Regions from separate parts of the Arthrobacter sp. 05T420 genome, predicted to be linked through region 2. Evidence: riboswitches for the same ligand, from Rfam matches in the RefSeq annotation. Region 2 holds a riboswitch; each other region holds the start of a gene.

Region 1 (6,984 bases), on a different contig from region 2:
CGGCGAGTACGGGAAGCAACATCGGGCCCCTGCTGCCAGAGCATGGGCGAGCAGGCGCCGAACGGCGCAACCGGGCCCTGAGAAGGGGCGGTCCGGGGCCCTGCATTCGGGCCAGGCCTTCGCGGCCGGTGGCCTACGTTACCGGAACGTTACCTTGACCCGCAAACCTTCCGGGAAGGGTTCACGGCATTTTCCGGCGCCCAGGCGAAAGAATGGACGGGTGAGTGATGCTGGCAAATTCATCGACCTCTCGCTGCAGCGGGAAAGTTCCTGGCGCCGTGCGGACGGGCTGGCTTCGCGGCTGGAGATGGAGCCAGGAGGCAACGGCCTCCGGTTCTACGGCACGTCCATGGGTGCCGTGCGCGGGACCGTCCGGGACGCCGGCCGCCGCTATCCCGGGCTGTCACACGATGAAATCACTGCGCTGAGTTCCGAACTGTGGGGCTCGAAACCGGGGACAATGCCGGTTTTCGAGCGCAGGCAGGCCGCGGTGATCCTGCTACAGGCCAATGTGAAGCTGCTGACCAACTCCGACCTCACCCGGCTGGAGGGCTTCATCCGGGAGGCGCACGTGCGGGAGCTCGTGGATCCGCTCGCCGTCGACGTTGTCGGCCCGTTGGTGGGCGGGCTTGACCTTTTGGCCAGGGTGCGGGCTGACAGCGTGCTGGACCGGTGGATGCGCGAGCCCGATGCCTGGCTGCGCCGGGCCGCGCTGCTTTCGCCGCTGCAGGCTCTGCGCGCAGGTACGGGGGACTGGGACAGATTTGTCCGCCACGCCAATGCTGTGCTGGGCGAGCCTCAAGGGCCGTTCGACTCCCACGCCGACCTCCACGCCGACGCCGACCTCCACGCCGAGGGCGACGGCGCTGTGGTCCGGGATGCGGTTTCCCGCGTCCTGGCCGAGATGGCTAAGACAAGGCCGGAGCTGCAATTCACCGCCGCTGGAGAGTGACGACTCGAGTGCTGGCGCCAGCCCGGCCCGGCCCGGCCCGGCCCGGACCGTGTTCTGACTTGCGGACCTTCGGGCTTCCCGTCGTCCGGACTTTCAGACTTTCGGATCTCCCGGACCGCCGGGATCACCCGGTCCGACGGCGCTGCCGGCATCGCCGGATCTGCCGCCGGCATTTGCGGGCAGCGCGAATGTCCTCGCCGCCCGCGAGCCGGCGACGGCGCTCGCGGCTATGGTGACCAGCGCGCCGACCAGCAGGGCCGCAGCCTCGCCCGGGAGCAGGACCTGCAGCTGAGTGCCGATGCTCGCCGCCGCCACCGGCACGCCCAGTTGGGCCGCCGACAACACCCCGAGTGGCAACGGAAGCCCCAGGAACGCCAGGCCGGCGTGCGTCAGCAGGGTCCCGGCTCCGAGGGCCAGTCCGAGGGCAATCATCTCCGGATGCCCGGCAAGGTCTTTGAGTGTCAGTGACGCGCCCAGCCACACGAAGAACACCGGGCCAAGGAAGCCGTCACTGAGGGCGAACAGTTGCCGGGCCAGGCGCCTCGGTTCGCCGACGGCGGCCACCACCAGGCCGAATGAAAACCCTGCCAACATCACGGACACATTGCTCCACGTCGCGACTGCGGCCAAGGCGAAGAGGACGGCCAGTTGGCTCCTCAGCTCCAGGGCAAACTTGCGGCTTTCCGAGAGTCGGTGCATGCGCCCGTTGATTCCCCTGCGATCGAGCCAGCGCAGGACGAAGTAGAGCACCACCGCGCAGCCGGTCACTGCGAGCACGCCCAGTGCCGCGCGGCCTGCGTGGGGCGGGTCCACGAGGAGCGGCAACGCCACAATGCAGGCTAAGTCGGCGATGGCCACCTGCGCGGTCATGGCGATGACATGGGGTCCGCCGAGGCGCAGGGAATCGATGATCGGAAGGACCAAGGCGGCCGACGAGGACGCCAGCAGCACTGCGTAGAGGGGAGCATGTCCAGTTCCGAAGAGCAGGCCGATGCCGGTGGCGACCGCCACCGCTGCCGCTGCGGCCGCAATGGCCCGGCGGGAGCCATGGCCAAGGGCGGAGCGGATCTGCGGATCCCTCACGGGAACATGGGTTCCGGCCACAAACATCATCAGCGCGAATCCGATGTTGGCCAGCAGGGTAAACGTCGGGTCTGTGGGGTCCACGAGGGCCAGGCCTGAACGTCCGATCGCGATGCCGGCCAGCAGTTCGCCCAGCACCACCGGCAGCCGCCAGCGCACCGGCAGAGCCAGCAGGGGGCCAGCGAGGGCGACGACGGCAATCAGCGCCAGGGACAGGAATGTCACGGCTCGCCGCTGCTCTCCTGCGCCGGGCCTGACCGCCGCTCCACCACCGCGTAGGCCTTGCCGTCCAGGAAGGACCAGTCGTTGACAACCATGTACCCGAGCGCATCCACCCGATCATTGAGGACGTGCTCGTCGAAGCCGCCGTCGCGCGGTTCCGCGTCCCACGTCGTCACGCGGACGTCCTGGCCGTCCAGGATCAGCAGCTCGGTGTTGACGTCGAAATCTTCCTGGGGCTGAGTGCTCAGCTGGCAGATGGCGACACAGTGGCTGTTCATTTCGGGCCTCCGCTCAGGCGTGGTGCTGGTGGCATCATCCTACGTTCGGATGCGGCGCCGCCCCATGGGCAATTGCGGGACCGTACTGTGGCCGCCGTTACCTGAATGTGACATTTACATCCGGTTCGGGTTACGGTGGATAGGCGCCTGTTGTCTCCGATACGGGCGCTCCCCAGCCGATTGCCTAACTCTGCCGCGGCCCGGGGATAACTCGCATCAACTACCGGCAGAGACGGGGAAACCACATTTGGCCTGCTGATGACGCAGGTCTTGGGGTGAAGCCGCACAGTGCCCGCAGTGACGGGCCCGGGAGTGCGGCCGGGTGACTCCCATCCGAATCCGACAGCTCACCTCGCAGGCACTGGGAGAGGCTACACTCATGTCTTCAATCAATACTTTTGCGCGCCATGCCGCCGTCTTCGCCGCCGCATCCGGCCTGGTCCTCACCAGCGGAATGGCAGCCAACGCAGCTGCAGCACCTGCGCAGCGCGACTCCGCTCCGGCGTCCAAAGTGGACGTCAACGCGCTGGTCAGTGCGCCCGTCAACGCTGATTCAAGCGTCAAAATCAGCTTTGACCGCCCGGCGGTAGCTACCGTCGCAGCACCGGTGATCGAAAAGCCCGTTGCCGTGGCGACGGCTCCCGCCGCAGCCCCCGCCGCAGCCCACGCCGTTGCCCCTGCTGCAGCGCCTGCAGCAGCACCGGCCGCAGCACCCAAGGCAACCATCAAGGTGCAGTCCGCTCCGGCCGCAGGGCATGCCGCGGCGCCGGCTGCCGGCGGACGCAACGCCATCATGCTCTCGGCCGCCTACAGCCAGGTGGGCATCACCCAGGACTGCACCGCCATGGTGGAAAAGGCCCTTGGCGCCGCGGGCAAGCCCGTCGGTGACATCGGTCCCCGGGCCTTCCTTGGCCTCGGAACCGTCGTTTCGACCCCGAAGCCCGGCGACATGGTGGTCCAGTCCGGTCACGTTGGCATCTACGCCGGCAACGGCCAGGTGGTCAGTGGCGGGATGAACGGGAAGAACCAGACGATGGTCCACCCGCTGTCCTGGCTGACCGCGACCGGCGGCGTGACCTTCGTCCGCGCCTAAGCCGCACGGCCCCTTCCAGGGCTATACAGTCCGGAAAGACCGGCGATCGATTCCCTTGGGGGCAAATCGATCGCCGGTCTTTTCTGTGCATATGGTTCTCAGGGATTCACGCGCCCGGCCAACGGAAGCGTCAATTTCATGACCGTGCCCTCGGCACCCGTCGCGGCCACCTCGACGGTCCCCCCGGCAGCGACGGCGATCTCCCGGACCAAGGCCAGGCCGATCCCAAAGCTCCGCTGTCCCTGTGAACCGTCAGTGCTGGCGGTCCGCACGAAGCGGTCAAAGATTCGGGCCTGATCGACGCCGGTGATGCCGGTCCCGGTGTCCGCCACCGTGATGACGGCGCGGCTCTGCTCGATCGACGTCGTGATGGACACGCGGCCGCCCTCAGGGGTGTGGGCAAGGGCGTTGTCCGCCAGGGCCAGTACGGCACGGCGCAGTGCATTCTTCTCGATCCGGGCCAGCGGCCGGGCATCGGCCACGAAATCCAGGCGCACTCTGCGCTGGTCCGCGACCTGCTGGAGGCTCCCTGCGACGCTGGCGGCGGCGTCGGCAAGGTCGGCAGGCGGTGCGGAGCGGTCCGGGGCTTCCGTGGTTGCTGCGAGGAGGAGTTCGTTGACAATCCCGGTCAGCGTTGCTGCGTCCTCTCGGATCCTGGCAAGGTCTTGGCCTTGCCTGGAGCCGGGCACGGTGTTGCGCTGGGCAAGCTGGATCCTGGTGTCCAGGATGGTTAAGGGTGTGCGCAATTCGTGGCTCGCATCCTGGACGAAGCGCCGTTGCCTGGCCAGGGCATCACCGAGGGGGCGGATGGCGCTGCGCGCGCTGAGCCACCCGACGATGCCGGCCAGCAAGATTCCCGCCACCCCGGCGATGACCATGGCTTCGAGCACATCTTTGGAATCCAAGTATGCGTAGGCCATCCCGGCCGCCGCAGAGCCTGGCACTTCGGGATGGGCCAGTTGATTCAGGAGGTAAAGCGCCGTGGCGGCGAGCAGCCCGATGACCATGACCGCGCACGCGCCGCTGATCCGCAACGCGACCTTGAGCGAGGCCTTGCGCAGGATGGAGTAGTCCGGATTTCCGCCGGTTCCGCCGTTACTCATCAGCCTCGCCGATCTGGTAGCCGAGGCCGTGCACCGTGCGGATGACGGCCTTGGAGATCTTCCGGCGCAGGTGGTGAACATACGTATCGATCACGCCGGGCTGATCCGAGGCGTGGAAGTACGCCGTGAGGAGTTCGTCCCGGGTGAAGACGCGGTCCGGTTCTGCGGCCAGGGCTGCGAGTAGTTGGCCTTCTTTCGCCGTCAGCGACACCGTCTGCCCGTAGACGGAGCGGACTGTGCGCTGCGTCGGATCCAGTTCCCAGTTCCCGATCATCACCCGTGCCGGGGCCGGAGAAGTGAAGGTGCGCGTCAGTGCGCGCAGGCGTGCTGCCAGTTCGCCGGCGTCGAACGGCTTGGTCACGTAATCGTTGGCGCCGGCGTCCAGGCCCCTGACCTTTTCGTCGGCATCGCCCAGCGCGGTCAGGATCAGGATGGGAGTGACAATGCCCTTCGACCGCAGCGCCGCGATCAGGGCGATGCCGTCCATTACCGGCAGCCCGCGGTCGATCACCATGACGTCCCATGTCCCGGTGAGCCCGTGGTGGAGGCCATCACGGCCGTTGGTGACCAGCTGGATCCGGTAATCCGGGTCCAGGAGCTCGGCGATGAGCGGTCCCAGGACGGCGTCGTCCTCGACGAGCAGCAGGGACGGGCGGTCAGCGATAGTCATGTCAGCTATTCTTTCGCGGCCATTTCCTCAGTCCGCAGTCCATCCTCGGATTCCTGCGCCGTGTCGCCGGCGGCTGTGCCCGTGGTGACGTCGGAGACCCGACTGTTGCGGCGGCGCTTGAGTAACTGCACGGCCGCCGGCAAGACGGAGACCAGAACCATGGCCACCGCAATGACGTCGATATTCTTGGCGATGATCTCAAAATGTCCCAACCAGGTGCCAAGCAACGTCACGGAGCTGGCCCAAGCCACCGCGCCGATGACGTTCCAGAGGGTGAAGTACTTGTACTCGTAGCGCGCAATCCCAGCGGTGAGAGGCGCGAACGTCCTGACCATGGGGACGAAGCGGGCCAGCACGATTGCCGCCCCGCCGTGGCGGCGGAAGAAGTCCTCTGTGGTGGTCAGGTGCGCTGTCTTCAGGATCCTGGCGTCATCCTTGAACCACCGCCTGCCAAATTTCCGTCCCAGCAAGTAGCCGACCTGGTCACCGGCGACGGCGGCCGCGGTGACGACGCCGATCAGCACTGGCAGCGTCAGTTGTAGCTGCTGGTGCAGAAGGCCTGCGGTGAACAACAGCGAGTCACCGGGGAGGAAGGGAAAGAGCACGCCCGATTCGATGAAGACCATGAGTGCGATGACGCCCAAAGCGGCCGGACCCAGCCCGGCGAGCAGGCTTGCCGGGTCCAGCAGTGACGGTGTACCGGCGGCGTCGGCGGCCGGTAATAAGGAATAGACGTCCAAGGCGTGCATTCTCATTTCCTCTCAGGGTCAGGGGAGGGGATGGCAGACGGGCCACGGAGCCGCTCCGCCACCCTGGGTATGACAACGTTCCAGAGTCCCGTCAGCAGGACCACTGCGGCGCTCGCGGCCAGGAATGAAGCTGCGACATCGGTGGGGTAGTGGACGCCGATATACAACCGCGACCAGGCGACGACCAGTGCCATCGCCGCCGCCCCCACGGCGGTGACCTTGGCCCAGCGGGTTCCACGGGCCAGGAAGTACAGTGCGAAACCGACCGCCACCGCACAGGCCACATGGCCGCTCGGGAAACTGTCGGAGCCGTTTTCCGGAGCCAGGGGATCGAAGAGCAGGGCGGGGTTGGGCCGCTGGCGGGCAATGATGATCTTGAAGATTTCGCTGGCCACCCAACCGGAAGTTGCCACCAGGCCAAAAGCTACCGCCTTGAGGAGGCCGCCGCGGAACAGCCAGATGTAGAGGGCAGCGGCTCCAATCAGCGCGAGACCTGCCACCGGGCCAAAGATCACATTCAGGGCCATCGCGACGGCGGTCAGGGCGGCGAGGTGATGGTGGCTGAGGTCCTGGTCCACGCCGAGCTCGGTGGCGCTGAAGCCCGGGGTCAGCTGCGCGGCCAGGCCCAGTGCGACGACGGCGGCGGAGAGCAGGACACCCAGCAACAACCAGTGGCGGATCTGGGGGAGGGACCACAGGCGCGGCCCCGCGGCAGGACGGCCGGCGTCGGGACGGCCGCTGTCGGGACGGCGCTGCGCCATATCGCGGCTTGGTGCTGCATCGCGATTCACTGCTTCGCGTCTAACAGGGACGGGTCCAGTCATGGGTTCCTCC
Region 2 (6,984 bases):
ATTCGAGGGCCTGCGGGGACCCGTCGAGGACGATCTTGTGCACCTTGCGGCGCTGCGTGACACGGCCCATCCGGTGCTCCTATGCAACATGTTGTGCGGTTGTGGTGATTCTTTGGCTGGTTCCATCATTGTAAGTGCCTGATCCTGAAGCCAGCGCAGCGGGCCAGAGCTCCACCAGAGCTCAACCAGAGTTCAACCTGGGCTCAGCCCAGGAGGGCGCTCCAGTCCACCGGCCCGTCGCTGGCCGTGGTCTTCCTGGCGGTCCGCTTCGCCGCCGGCTTCTGCGCGGCGGGCGCGGGCGCAGGGTCAGGCAGCGGCGCACCCCACGGGAGTGCGAAGGCGGGGACCAGTTCCCCCAGCTGCACGCCGTGGGGCTGGACAACCAGCACGCCGTCGGCGGCGGCCAAGCCCCGCATCATGCCCGGGCCGGTGTGCTGCGCCGGCGACGCCATCCCATAGAGCAGCCGGAAGGGCATGAGCCGCGTCCGGCCCGGATCGGCGTCAATCGTCGAGCCGCAGGGCACCTCGCTGAGTGGTGGGATGGGCCCGTGCCCCAAGGCCGCGAGGAGCGGGGCTCCGATCGTGGACAGTGCCATCATGGCCGCTAGCGGGTTTCCCGGTAGGCCGAGAATGTACCGGCCGTCCGGCAGTTCGGCCAGCACGGCGGGGTGGCCCGGGCGCATGGCCACCCCGTCGATCAGCAGGCGTCCGCCGAGCTCGGCGACCGAACGCCGGAGGTGGTCCGTTCCGGAGCGGCCCGTGCCGCCGGTGGTGATGACGACGTCGGCAGGCAGGCTCTCTGCGGCAGGATCTGTATCCTCGAGCGCGGCGAGCCATTCGGCGTAGGTGTCGCCGATTTTCACTTCCTCGGTGCAGATCCCGCCGAGCACTCCCACCACGGCTGCCAGTTGGGGTCCGAAGGTGTCCCGAACCTGACCGGGAGCCGGCATCCCGGACGTCACGACCTCCGAGCCGGTGAGGACGAGCCGCACCACGGCCCTGCCGAGCACCGGAAGGGTGTCGCTTCCGGCCAGCGCGGCGAGAGCCAGATGCGCGGGATTCAGGACGGTGCCACCTCTAATCAGGAGGTCTCCGGCGGCGGCTTCCTCCCCCGCTTTCCTGATGTGGTCCCCGTTCCGAGGGTCGCCGGGTTTCGCGGAGCCGCCCAGTTTCAGGACGGGCAGGCCGTCCTCGTCGGCGTCGATGACGCCGCTTTCGCTGCGCAGCACCGCCTTGGCCCCGGCCGGAATGAGGCCGCCGGTGGCAATCGGGCTTGCCTGATGGGGTGCCAGCCTCTGGATGGGTTCGGCCAGGATCCAGGGACCGCTGCCGTTGACCGCCCAGCCGTCCATGGCAGAGGAGGCGTAATGGGGCATGTCCTGCAGGGCGACGACGTCCGCGGCGAGGGTCCGGCCCAGCGCCTGCCGGAGCGGGACGGGGGCGGCCGGGATGGGAGCGGCACAGTCGAACGCGAGTTGCCGGGCCTCCTGCCACGTGTGGGCCAGGTGCCTGTGCGGCTCCTCTGACTCGTCGTCGTCGACTGTGTCCTGGCCAGTATCCGCCGCGTCCGGGTCCCCTGCATTCTGGTCCGTCGTGTCCTGGCCGGCAGTGTACCCCTCCGCGATGTCTGGATCCGTCTGGATGCCGGGGCCTATGGGGCCGTCTTCGAGGCCGCCTCGGACCCCATCTCTGACTCCATTTCCGCCTGCATCTCCACCGCCATCTCTGACTGCATCACCCCCTGCGGCGGCGAGGGGTCCGCTGCCGTCCGGGGCCGTATCCGTCATGCCCCGGAAGCTTCGGCGGCTGCGTAGTCTTTGGCGAGCCGGCGCGCCACGGCCATCGCGGCCTCCATGGACACCGAATCCGTGGCCTGCCCCGAGCCGGAGGCCAGACCGGCGGCAAAGCCGGCAATGAATGTGGTCAGCGGCGCCGCCGGGCGCACCACGGAGTGGGCGGCCACCCCGGCCAAGGCGAGAACCTCGTTCACGTCAATCTCAACGCCTTCCAGCTCCAGGGCCTGGAGCAGGGCACGGCACCAGTCTTCAAGCGTTTCATCCTGGCTCTTCACCGTTTGCCTCCATGGTCGAGTTCAGCTGCGGAGTTCCAGACCGGGGCCCGGACCGTGGTCTGGAATCCTCCCGGATACCCCCAATGCGGACGCGTCATCCCAGGTGTCAACATCATCTGTGGAACCGGGGGGAACGCGAACTTCCCGCACGTCCAGCCTAGCAAGAAGGGCGAAGACGGACGCGTTTTCCAGGCCGCTCCTGCCCGCGGCGTCCGCGACGCAACGTTGTAGCACGGCCGTGCCATAAAACCCTGCGAGTGGTTGCTTCCGGCCGTCGGTCGAGACGGCCATGACCCCGTCGCTGCCTTCCCGTTCTGGCGCCCGTTCCGGCGCCCGTTCCGGCGCGACTGCGGCAGAGGCGGCCAGCGGTTCGCCCAGTGCTGCGGCCAGGGCGCGGACCGCCTCGGCCGAGCGCGGCATGTCACAGGCAAGAACCAGGGTGAACGGTGACGGTGCGGCTGCTTGGTCCCCGCCGGCCTGGTGGGCGGCCAGCGCGGCCAGGCCCGCGGCGATGGCCGCGGCGGGCCCCGCGAAGGGCGGGTCTTCCCTGCAGGTCAGCACGCCTTCGGGCAGGTCGCCGGGGTCGGGCCCGACGACGACGATGCGTCCCGCAGCGCCCGCGGCGCGCAGTGACCGCTCAAGGAGGGTTGCGCCGTCGTAGATCAGCCCGGATTTGGGCACGCCGCCCAGGCGGGAGGACCGCCCCCCGGCGAGAATGATGGCATCGAATTCCACCGGTTCAGCCTAGCGCGGCGGCCGCTGCCGGCGAATGAGGCGTGGCGGGCCCCTCAGACGTTCAGGCGGCAGTACGGGCAACACAGTTCAGGGAGCTGGGTCAGGGAACAACTGTTCAGGCAGCTGATTCAGGCAGCAGGAACGGATCCCAGGCCGGCGTCGGCTTCTCGAGTTCTTTGATCTGCCAGATGGCGCCCTTGGGTGGGCCCGGAACAAACCCAAGCTTCCAGCCCATCTCCGCTGGCGTGTGGTCGCTCTTGGCGTTGTTGCACCGCAGGCACGCCGCCACCAGGTTCTCCCAGGAATCGGCCCCGCCCCGGGATTTTGGCTGGACGTGGTCGATGGTGTGGGCAGCCTTGCCGCAGTAGGCGCAGCGGTGGGCATCGCGTCGGAGCACACCGCGACGGCTCACCGTTGTCATGGTGTTGTATCTCGGCCGGATGTAGCGGTTGAGCAGGATCACGGACGGGCGGCCCAGAATGTCCTGGGGTCCGACAACGGGGTCGTCCCCTTCGGCCACCACGCTGGCCTTTCCGGTGAGGACAAGGACGAGCGCCCGGCGGAAGGTGATGACCGCCAGGGGTTCATATCCAGCATTCAGAACGAGAGTGCGCATCCGCATACCTCTTCACGGCCGCACCCGCCAGCGGCACGAGGGCCGGCTGCCCTCTGCATGGTCGGGCTATGGATCGATTACACAAGAGTAAACACTCGGGTGCCGGATCACCGAATATTTTTTCGTCGGTGATGTCCTCAGCGCGGAAAGTTCACTGCACGGCAACGCAAAAGACCCCCGCCAACAGGCGGGGGTCTTTCGAAGGTGCTGCGGGTCTTACTTAGCCGCCGACGCGGATGAAGACCGGGCCGGAGCCGACGTTTACGCTGTACAGCGCGGTGGTGCCGCCGTTCCAGCCGCCGTGGACTGCCATGCCGTTGCCGACGTAAACCGCGATGTGAGCCATGCCCACGCCGCCGTTCTGGTAGTAGGCGAGGTCGCCCGGGCGTGCCTCGGCAGCGCTGACGGTGCGGCCGAGGGACAGGTAGCCTGCCGGCCAGCCGTGGTAGTGGATGCCGGCCGCGGCCAGGGCGTTGGTGGCGAGGGCGGTGCAGTCCTGCGCCACGCCGAGCTGTGCGTAGGCAGCGGCAGCGATGGTCGCGCCGGCGCCGCTTCCGATGCCGGCGGGAGCCTGGGCAGCGACGCCGCCGCTGACGCCCAGCGCGGTGCCACCGGCGCGGGTGGCAGTGGAGTCCTGGACCTTCACGACGGGCTTGGGAGCCTCGACGACCGGAGCCGGCGACGTGGTCACAGCGGGCTTCTCGTAGGAGATCGCGATGGTGGACGCGGCCGAGATGGTGGCCGGAGCAGCGGACTGGACTTCCAGGGCCGAAGCGGAGGTGGATTCGCGCTGAACATTGGTCTCAGCAGCGTTGGCTGCGATTCCGCTGGTCAGAACCAGACCGGAGGCTGCGGCGATGACCGCGGCCTGACGGCCCATGCCGCCGGCGTTGTCGCCGACAGCCTTGGCAATAACAGCCAGCGAGTTGGTCTTGGTGACCTCGGCGCGGTGCCGTGCAACGGTTGCACGAGTAGTCATTAAGTTCTCTCTTTCGTGATCCTTGGACCGCGCGCTTTCGGGCACGGTTTGAGGACGCTCCGGCATCTTGGGGGTACGCCGGATCGCCCCGAAATGGGTTACTTAGCGAAGGGTGTACTGCGAAGACGCGCCAAAAGCGGAAACTGCATGCGGTCCGGACTCGGTAGAGATTGAGCCTGCGGAACGTGATCCAATCCGGGCGCCGACAAGGGCGGCACGTGATGTGGATTCCAGCGGGCTCGAAAGAACCTCGCCGGTGCGCATGCGCGCAGAATTGTGGCGTGAAGACACGAAAGTAGCCTCTCCCAATGCCTACGAGGTGAGCTGTCGGATTCGGATGGGAGTCACCCGGCCGCGCTGCTTCCTGGGAAGCTTTGCGACTTAACCCCAAGGCCTTCTTTCGAAGGCCAAAATTGGTTCCCCCGCCCCTGCCAGACGATGTAATGCGAACGGACCTTGAGCGGTGGCAGAGCTAGGCAATCCACTCAAGAGCGCCAACTTCGGAAAAGTTGGCGTGCTTCAAACCCTACAGGAGTCCGGGCCCAATGTCACATTCAGATCACGGCGTGTCACAAGCACTTGAGAGCGGCCCATCGTCTATTTAGAGCCAGCCGAGGGGGTCAACGACTTCGCCGTTGACCATCACTTCAAAGTGGAGGTGGCAGCCCGTGGAGGCGCCGGTGGTCCCGCTCATCGCGATGACGTCACCGCGCGACACCTTCTGGCCGACCTTGACCGAGGCCGAGGACAGGTGGTTGTACGTGGTCTCCAGGCCGTTGCCGTGGTCAATGACCACCCGGTTTCCACCGCCGAAGGGATGCCATCCGTTGAACGTCACAGTGCCGCTGGCAGCCGCATGGACCGCCGTGCCGCACTGGGCAGCGAAATCCTGGCCGCGGTGGAACTCCCCCGCGCCCCCGGTGATCGGGCTGACACGGTAGCCGAAGGGCGAAGCCGTGACCAGATGATCCAGCGGCGCGCCAAGGGTGCCTGCCGAAGCCGCGCGAGTGATACTGCCCACAGACTGGGCGCTGAGCAGCTGCTTTAGCTTCCCATCCGGATCGCCCTTGGTGGTGACGGCGGTCCGGCTGAAGTCGACCTTTGCGGCCGCGGCGGCCGTGACATCGGGCTGCACGGCAGCGGACAGAGCGCCGGATCCGGCGGTGTTGGAGGCCATCACCGGGCTCGTGACGGGGACCGTCACCGTAAGAACCAGACCGGTTGCGGCCAGGGCAATACCGGCCTTCTGGCCGACCCCGCTGGCCGAGGCAAACTCCGTTACCTGGCGGAACGGACTGCGCCGGCGACGCCGTTCATCGCGGTGCGCGTCGCGCGGGCGTTCGGCCATATGCTCGACGACGGGACGCGGCTCCGGAGCGGGACCGGTCGCGCGGCGACGGCCCCTGGCGGTCTGGGTGGTCAAGAACGGTTCCTCTCTGGAGAGCCTGCGAAGTTAGCTGTCGGATTCGGGTCAGAGAGATCAAAGACCCGGTCCGCCGTTGCAAGCAGCCAGGCACAGGGGCATCCCAGGGGATCCTTCGGTGGAAGCTGCTTGCCGCTGACGGACTTCACCCCAAGGCTGCTGAAGTAGCAGCCGAAAGTGGTTCCCCCGCCCCTGCCAGGAGATGGTTCCGCGACTGATCCGCTGGCAGGGCTCGGCTTCGGATCAGGTAACGCTTTGGTATCGGTACTGGCCACTAACTATAGGCGATTAAGCCGCCCGGTAATAAATCCGTAATCGCAATTGTGCAGAACTCATGGGTCGTCCCATGACCGACGAGTTATTGCTGGTCAGGCCACAGTTACGAAGACGTGCGCGGCAACCTCGGGCGGCAGCTCCAGTGCGCCCTCGATATCGGGGACGCGGACCGAGATGTACTCCCCCACCCGCTCCAGCGAGAGAAGGGCACCGGGGCGGATTCCACCCTCGTCGAGCTGGGTAAGAAGCTCCGGCTCCACCTGGATCGGTTCCGCGAGCCGGTTGACCGTGATCCGCGAACCAGCACCGTAGCCGGCCATGGCCTCCAGCAGGTTCACGGCCCTATCCGTGGGAGCACCATTGGGCACACCACCAAGATCCGCAAGCCCCGGAATGGGGTTTCCGTAGGGCGAAACGGTCGGGTGGTCGAGCATCTCGAAGATTCTGCGCTCGACGCGTTCGCTCATGACATGCTCCCAGCGGCACGCTTCCTCATGGACGTAGGCCCAGTCGAGTCCGATCACGTCCGCGAGCAGGCGCTCCGCAAGGCGGTGCTTGCGCATGACGCCGATTGCGCGTTTCCGCCCTGTTTCGGTCAGTTCAAGATGCCGGTCGCCCGAAACAACCACAAGCCCGTCACGTTCCATGCGGCCGATGGTCTGGGAAACAGTGGGGCCGGAGTGGCGAAGCCGTTCTGCGATGCGGGCGCGGAGGGCAACGATGTTTTCTTCTTCAAGTTCCAGAATGGTCCGAAGATACATCTCCGTGGTATCGATCAGATCCGTCATTCAGCTCAGCTCCTCGAGCGCAGTCCTAGCGTCATTCCCACCGTACCGCGTGCGGGCTGCATGCAGGATGCGCCCTGGCGAGAACCGCGTACGTTC
Region 3 (6,984 bases), on a different contig from region 2:
AAAACCCGGTCGAGGCGTACCCTGCGGCGAGGACGCCGAGGCTGCCCAGCCAACCGGCCGCCAATACGGTCAGAACGATCCGATCCCGATCCTCGTAGGGGGCCAGCGACTGGCCGGCGACGATGACCTTGCCCGCCGCCGGCCGGGCGACGACCGCCATCCGCAGGCCCGGTTCCGGCTGCCACGTCACTGCGTCAGAGCCGGAGTCCCGGGCCGTCTGGAGGACGCCGGCGGGAAGGTCAGGAAGTGAGCCATGAAGGGTGACAGTCCCCGACTCCGGTTTGTTATCCGACCCGTACACGATGACGAACACCCCGCTGTCTGGCGTCAGTTCCAGCCGCGGCGCCATCAGCGTCTCCGGACCGATCAGCTGGGCCTTTGCAGCTGCGGCGGCTGCTGGCGCGGCATTGGCTGCGCGGCGGCCGAGCTGCTGGAACGCGGCATAGGAGCTTCCGAAGATGAGCGTGATGATGACGGCTGCCGTCAGCCAGCCGGTTGCCCTTCGCATGCCTCCATCATGGGGCACGTCGGTCCTGCGGCGCTCGGAAGGCGGGAGAAAAGTGCTTTGGGCTGTACTTCCGGCAGGGAGACCCTGCCGGCCCGACTCGGCCACCCCGTTCCGGGCGATCCGCCCAACTCCCTGCGAGTGAAGTCAAGGGCATCTGCACCTGAGCCCAGCCACCGGGCCAACAGCTACGACGCCGCCCGGCATTGCCCGGCAGTTTCAGCGGCGGCGGAGCTCCACAAAGTGTCCCGGTGAGTGACCGGGTTAGGGGACCAGGCCATCTCCGGCAGCCGCGAGTTCCCTGAGCTCACGGACATGAGCTTTTGCAGGCAGTTCTCCGGCCCTTCGCTGCGAGAGGCAGCTCTCAGCCTTTTCTCAGCGCGAGGCGGGACATTTGTAGAAGGTCCCGAGAGGCCGACCCCGCCTCGGCCGTCGATCCACAGGCTCCGGCCGCACGCTCCCCTCAACCGGCGTGCGGCCGGACATCTCGTGTCCCTCGTGCAATCCCGCCGGCGTCCGGTCCCGGCCGCCTGAAACCTCGGTGTCGCCCTCCTCGGCACGGTGGCTGGCGGGGACTTCCACGTCTCTCGAAGCTCCTTCAGCACCTACCAATCGCCGCGACGCACGGCAGCCGTTGGCTCAGGGATTTCTCAGCATTGCATCGATTCCGCATCTGGGCAGGAGGGACTCCCGCAGCGCCGGGTCGGCCACCAGTTTGGCCGTTTTGGGACGTGCCCGGCGGGCAGCGGCTTGCCGCTGTGCGCCGTGGGGCAGGTAACCGAAACGGGGATCGCTGTTGCGGCCCAGTTCCCGGCTGCTGGTCGAGGGCGCCCGTCCCATCGCCTGCGCGATCGCGCTCATGGAAGAACCGGCCGCGGACAGGTCCCGGATCAGTTCCCATTCCCGCGGCTCCTCAGCCCCGCCAGGCGGACCCAGCCGGCACATGTCGCGGCATTGAAACCGAGATCCCTAGCGGCCGCCGTCGTGCTCCCCAAACGGTCAAACACCTCGAAAAACGCCTTCTTCTGATCCTGCCCATACCGCACGGGCCGGGATGAATCCCCGCTTTAACGAACCACGGTCGTTGCAACTCCCAAATGTCTGGGTGTTGCAACGACCGCTAGAACCCGCCTGTGGATCCGGGGCCTCCTTTGGTGGGCCGCTACTGCCGGTTTAGTACCAGTTGTGCGCGTAGTGGAAGTTCAGGGCGCCGCAGGGGGAGCCGTAGCGTTCCTTGACGTAATTCAGGCCCCAGTTGATCTGGGTTCGGTAGTTGGTCCTGTAGTCGGCGCCGGCGCTCGCCATCTTCGAGGCGGGCAGGGACTGGACCACGCCGTAGGCGCCGCTGCTGGCGTTGGTGGCAGTCGTCTTCCAGTCCGATTCCTTGGTCCAGAGCTTCTGCAGGCACTGCATCTCGTTAGGTGCCCAGCCATAGCTGCCCAGCTGGGCCGCGGCGTAGGCCTGGGCGCCGGCGGGGTCGTCGATGGCGACCGGGGCCTTGGCGGGTGCGGGGGCCTTGGCGGGAGCGGCCGCAGGAGCCGGGGCCTTGGCGGGTGCGGGCGCCTTGGCGGGAGCGGCCGCAGGAGCCGGGGCCTTGGCGGGAGCCGCTGCGGGGGCTTTGGCGGGCTTAGCCGCCGGGGCCTTGGCTGCCACGCTGTTGTCTACTGTCGCCGTGGGCGCAGCGACCTCGACTCGTTCGAAGTTGAGCTTGGCCAGCGGGTCGGCGCTCGTGGCCGTTTGGCTCCCAACCTTTGCCGTGTGGGCGCCCGGCTCTGCCGCCTGGGCGGCGGCGCCGCCCCCCACCAGCATGGCGCAGGCGGCGGTGATGACGGCGGCGCGGCGGCCTGTGATGCCGAGTCCTGTGGCCAGCCTGGACAGGGCGGATGCCTGCGTGGCCGGTTCGGCGCGGTGGCGCGACTTGGTGGAGCTGGAATGGGAATCGCCGTCAGGGCGCGGCTGTACCTGGAATTCAGTCATGATGATGGCCTCTCAACGCCGGCGAAGTTAGCTGTCGGGTTCGGATGAGGTCATCCGGCCGCACGGAACATCACGTGTCGGCTTCACCCCGAGGGCGCATGAAATGCAGAATGCCCGGGAACTCTGGGTCCCCCGCCTCTGCCTGGTCTAGCGGAATCCGGGAAGCGGCAGAGTTTGGCGTCCATCCGGATATGCGGCACCAATGGCAGCGCACTCCTAAGACGCTACAGGACCCCGGCGCTTAAGTCACATTTTGGTAACAGGAGTCACAGTGGCGGGGTGTCGGCTTGCGCCGGAACCCCGGCGGCGACCGAACTGCGGTTCGCGTGGTTGGCTACACCGACGGCGGCGCCGCGGGCAGCCGCACGGCGAACTCCGTGCGGCCCGGCCGGGACGTGACTTCGACGGTCCCTCCGTGGGCCTCCACGATCGACTGGACAATGGACAAACCCAACCCGCTCGTTCCCTCGGAGGTCGGCGCGGAAGTCGCCGTGCCCGGACGGCGGCTTCCGGTGGCCGGAACGCCAGCGGCACCAGAAACAGCACCAGAAACGGCACCAGAAACCGTGCCGGAAACCGAGCCTGCGGCGGCCCCGGACCGGGCCCCCGCCGTCGCGGCCACAGGGTTAGCTGCGGCGCTGGCTGCGGGATTGGTCCGCGCGGCGTCGGCCCGTGCGAAGCGGGCGAAGACCCGCCCAACGAATTCCGGGGCGATGCCGTTGCCGTTGTCCGTCACGGTGACCACGGCGCTTCCGTCAGCCGAACGCATGACACCCGTGACCACCTTGGTGCCGGGAGCCGTGTGTTTGCGTGCATTGGACAGGAGGTTGGCGAGGACCTGATGCAGCTGGGACGCGTCACCGCGCACCACCACGGGCTCCGCCGGAAGTTCCAGCTGCCAGATGCGGTCCGGGGCCATGACTTTCTCGTCGCTCACCGTCTCGATGGCCAGCTGCGTGAGATCGACGTCGGAGATCTTGAGCGGCTGTCCCTCGTCCAGGCGCGCCAGCAACAGCAGGTCCTCCACCAGGGTGGTCATCCGCTCGGACTGGCTTTGCACTCGGGCGAGGGATCTCTCGCCGTCGGGGGTGAAATGCTCGGTCATCCGCATCAGCTCCGTGTAACCGCGGATGGCTGTCAGCGGGGTGCGGAGTTCGTGCGAGGCGTCGGCGACGAACTGCCGCACCTTCATCTCGCTCTCCTGCCGCGCCTCGAGAGCGTTGGAGACGTTGTCCAGCATCTTGTTCAGCGCGTAGCCCACGCTGCCCACCTCTGTTCCGCGATGGGCCGCAGACGCCGGGACGCGCACTCCGAGCGCCACCTCGCCAGCGTCCAGCGGGAGGCGGGAGACATTGGTGGCCACTTCGGAGAGCTGTTCCAGCGGCTTCATGGTCCGCCGGATCAGGGCCGTACCGGCAAGACCGATCAGCACGAGTCCGCCGGCGGAGACCACCACCATGGTCCAGACCAACGAGGTCAGGGTGCTGTCCTTTTCTGCCAGCGGAAGTCCGGTGACAATCACGTCGCCATAGGGTGCCCGCACGGCGGTGAGCCGGTACGCGCCGGCCGAGAGGGTCCGGTCCACGGGCACACCGTTCGGGGTGAGCGCCAGGAGGGCCGCGTTGTCGTCGGGGGAGAGGCTCTTGCGAGTGGCGTCCCCGGCCAGGAAGCCGGCTCTACTGACCTCACCGTCCTCGATGCGGGCGTTCAGCGTCCCGACGCCCTGCCCCCTGGCTTCGAGGGGGTCGGGGCGGCCGGACGGGTTGCCGGACACGGGACGGCCGAAGTCGTTCGAGCGGCGGGAGGCATTGCTGAGCTGGTCATCGAGCTGTCGGGTGAGGAACAGGTCCATGGAGGCATAGCTGAACAGCCCCACGGCGCCGCAGATGGCCACAAGCAGCGCCATGGCGACGAGGACCAGGCGGGTGCGCAAATGCCACGTGGACGGGTTGCGCCAGTCGCGTCCGGGGACGCGGGTCATGCCGGAAAGCGTGGGCACGGATCAGTCCGCCGGCTTCAGGACGTAGCCGGCGCCGCGCACCGTGTGGATCATGGGCGCATGGTTGACGTCCACCTTCTTGCGGAGGTAAGAAATGTAGAGTTCCACGATGTTCGCCTGGCCGCCGAAGTCGTAGTCCCAGACGCGGTCCAGGATCTGGGCCTTGCTGATGACCCGTTTGGGGTTTTCCATGAGGTAGCGCAGCAGCTCGAACTGCGTGGCGGTCAGATGCAGCTCCTCGCCGGCCCTGGTGACTTCGCGGGTGTCGACATTGAGCACAAGGTCCCCCACCACGAGTTCGGCGGTGTCCATCGCGGCCACGCCTGAGCGCTGGACCAGCCGGTGCAGGCGCAGCAGCACCTCTTCCATGCTGAACGGCTTGGTGACGTAGTCATCGCCGCCGGCCGCGAGGCCGGTAATGCGGTCTTGGACGGCATCCTTGGCCGTGAGGAACAGCGCCGGAACCTCCGGCGCGAACGCGCGGATCCTGCTGAGCAGTTCGACGCCATCGAACCCGGGGAGCATCACGTCCAGCACCAGCACGTCGGGGCGGAACTCCTTGGCAAGCCGGACGGCTCCGGGCCCGTCTTCCGCGACAGCCACGGACCAGCCGGCCATTCGCAGGCCCATGCTCATGAGCTCGGAGAGGCTGGGCTCGTCGTCTACCACCAGCGCACGGATGGGGGAGCCGTTTGGATGCGTCAGCTGGGGCAGGTTGTTAGTCATGGAGTGCGAAGTGGCCATGGGACAACTCTCCGATCTGCCGGTTAGGCGGGGCTTTGGGGACCCTGTGCGGCACCTGTGAATCCCAGCCTAGCGAGCTGGATGCGCTTCGGGGGCTGTAGAAGGTGCAGCGGCTACGCGCAATCCGGTTTTCCCGTCCTGCCCGAACGTCACAGGCGCGGCTGTCGGCCCGCACAGCCGTGGCACAGGATCGCTCAGCAGTCTGGGGTGAACACCGATCCGCACCCTAAGGAGAAACACCATGAGCGGTCAGCATCCCGGAGCCGGTTCCGTTCCAGCCCCCAAGCCCGCCCCCGAATCGGCCCCCAACGTAGCGGCAGCAGCGGCGCCGGCGCCCGTGACCACGCCCCAGGCGGCTGTGCCCTACAGCGCAGGACAGTACAGCGCAGGGCACCCTGAAGCCGGGCAGTACAGCGCAGGGCACCCTGAAGCCGAGCAATACAGCGCAGGGCACCATGAATCGGGACACCCTGACGCCGGGCACAATGACGCTGGGCAGCACGACGCCGGGCAGCCGGCAGCCGGGGCTGCCTCCGGTTGGGGCGCGCCCCCGGTTTCGACAGTGCCGGCCCCGGCGACCACTTGGGGCATGCCCCGGCAGGAGTCGCAAGCCACGGCGGCCGCGACAGGTTGGGGCGCGCCGGGAGGCGCCGTCAGGACCGGCTCGGCGGCAAAGCCGTGGACCCTCACGCGGGGGCTCGCCGTCGCCGGGGCTGCAGCCGTCCTGGCAGTCGGCGCCGGGGTGGGGGTCTACGCCCTGACCTCAAGTTCAGCGGCAGCCAATGGCGCTGCCGGCACGGCCGCCGGTGGGGCGGCCGGCGGCGGGGTGGGCGGCCAGGGAGTTGCCCCGGGCATACCCGGTTCTGCACAGGGCGGTTTCACCGGAGGCGGCATGTCGGGCCGGAGCGGTCCCGGCGACTTTGCTGCCGGCGGGATGGGCGGCGGCCTTTCCGCCGCAGTGCATGCCGAATACGTGGTGCTGCAAGGATCCGAGTACACCACCATGGCCGAGCAGGTCGGCACCGTGAGCGAGATTAGCTCGTCCTCCGTCACGGTCAAGAGCAGTGACGGGTTCACGCGCAGCTACGCTTTGGGCGCCGACGTGGTGGTGAGTAATCTGCAACAGAGGCGCCAGCAGGCCGGCGGCTCGGGCACCCAGCTGAGCGTGGCGGACATCGTCGCAGGCGGGACCGTGCGGATCGTGGCGGCCAAGGACGGGTCCGGGTACACGGCGTCGTCGGTCATGGTTGTGGCGGCGACCGCCACCGGGCAGTCCAACTGACCCCCACCGCAGCCGCCGTTGCCGCCGGCCAGGCCGCAGTGGCGCCTGCCCACTCCGTGGACGGCCTCGCAGGAAACGGCGGACGGGCCGGGTTTTGCCTGTTTGCCATGCCGTGAATGATTTCAGTCGAATAGCAGGAAGGTCCGAATAATATTCGGTGAATACCACTTCCTGACCATTCGGTCGGCAAAACACTTGTTATTTTTTCGCCGACTGAGAATTGTGACTTGCGCGACAATTCACCGATCTATCTCACTATGTGGAACCTGGAGTCCTTTGTTACTTGCACGTTCGCATTGTTACGTTGCACACTTCAATTGTGAACAAGAACTCAACAGCACCTGCAGCTTCCTGGATCAGCACACCCGCTGGTACCGAGATGCGCTGTTGTCGAATGCACGCCTAACTTTTACACCCCTGAGAGTTTCTAGGCATTCGCCCCTAGCCCAGAGTCGGGCGCCCCTCCCCAATTTCATT

The links. Region 2 has a riboswitch for cyclic di-AMP ahead of AC1DEM_RS14535 (NlpC/P60 family protein). Riboswitches for the same ligand answer to the same signal wherever they lie in the genome.
Region 1: another riboswitch for cyclic di-AMP. It lies ahead of AC1DEM_RS18085 (hypothetical protein); the one in region 2 lies ahead of AC1DEM_RS14535 (NlpC/P60 family protein).
Region 3: another riboswitch for cyclic di-AMP. It lies ahead of AC1DEM_RS10275 (aggregation-promoting factor C-terminal-like domain-containing protein); the one in region 2 lies ahead of AC1DEM_RS14535 (NlpC/P60 family protein).

Annotation. Positions count from the first base shown of each region.
Region 1 is NZ_JBFTLG010000020.1:4,326-11,309, forward strand. Features, by position in the region: gene AC1DEM_RS18070 (DNA alkylation repair protein) at 221-952, shown strand; gene AC1DEM_RS18075 (cation:proton antiporter) at 1,046-2,260, opposite strand; gene AC1DEM_RS18080 (hypothetical protein) at 2,257-2,535, opposite strand; cyclic di-AMP (ydaO/yuaA leader) riboswitch at 2,717-2,906, shown strand; gene AC1DEM_RS18085 (hypothetical protein) at 2,915-3,628, shown strand; gene AC1DEM_RS18090 (sensor histidine kinase) at 3,727-4,731, opposite strand; gene AC1DEM_RS18095 (response regulator transcription factor) at 4,724-5,401, opposite strand; gene AC1DEM_RS18100 (DedA family protein) at 5,407-6,150, opposite strand; gene AC1DEM_RS18105 (phosphatase PAP2 family protein) at 6,153-6,941, opposite strand.
Region 2 is NZ_JBFTLG010000014.1:89,788-96,771, forward strand. Features, by position in the region: gene fdhD (formate dehydrogenase accessory sulfurtransferase FdhD) at 1-70, opposite strand, end outside; gene AC1DEM_RS14515 (molybdopterin molybdotransferase MoeA) at 204-1,787, opposite strand; gene AC1DEM_RS14520 (DUF6457 domain-containing protein) at 1,784-2,071, opposite strand; gene mobA (molybdenum cofactor guanylyltransferase) at 2,093-2,806, opposite strand; gene AC1DEM_RS14530 (HNH endonuclease) at 2,922-3,422, opposite strand; gene AC1DEM_RS14535 (NlpC/P60 family protein) at 3,643-4,401, opposite strand; cyclic di-AMP (ydaO/yuaA leader) riboswitch at 4,697-4,866, opposite strand; gene AC1DEM_RS14540 (M23 family metallopeptidase) at 5,003-5,824, opposite strand; cyclic di-AMP (ydaO/yuaA leader) riboswitch at 5,829-6,042, opposite strand; gene AC1DEM_RS14545 (iron-dependent transcriptional repressor DtxR) at 6,193-6,888, opposite strand.
Region 3 is NZ_JBFTLG010000009.1:16,290-23,273, reverse strand. Features, by position in the region: gene AC1DEM_RS10285 (hypothetical protein) at 1-508, opposite strand, end outside; gene AC1DEM_RS10280 (helix-turn-helix domain-containing protein) at 1,145-1,450, opposite strand; gene AC1DEM_RS10275 (aggregation-promoting factor C-terminal-like domain-containing protein) at 1,679-2,482, opposite strand; cyclic di-AMP (ydaO/yuaA leader) riboswitch at 2,487-2,645, opposite strand; gene AC1DEM_RS10270 (sensor histidine kinase) at 2,817-4,463, opposite strand; gene AC1DEM_RS10265 (response regulator transcription factor) at 4,485-5,225, opposite strand; gene AC1DEM_RS10260 (hypothetical protein) at 5,467-6,507, shown strand.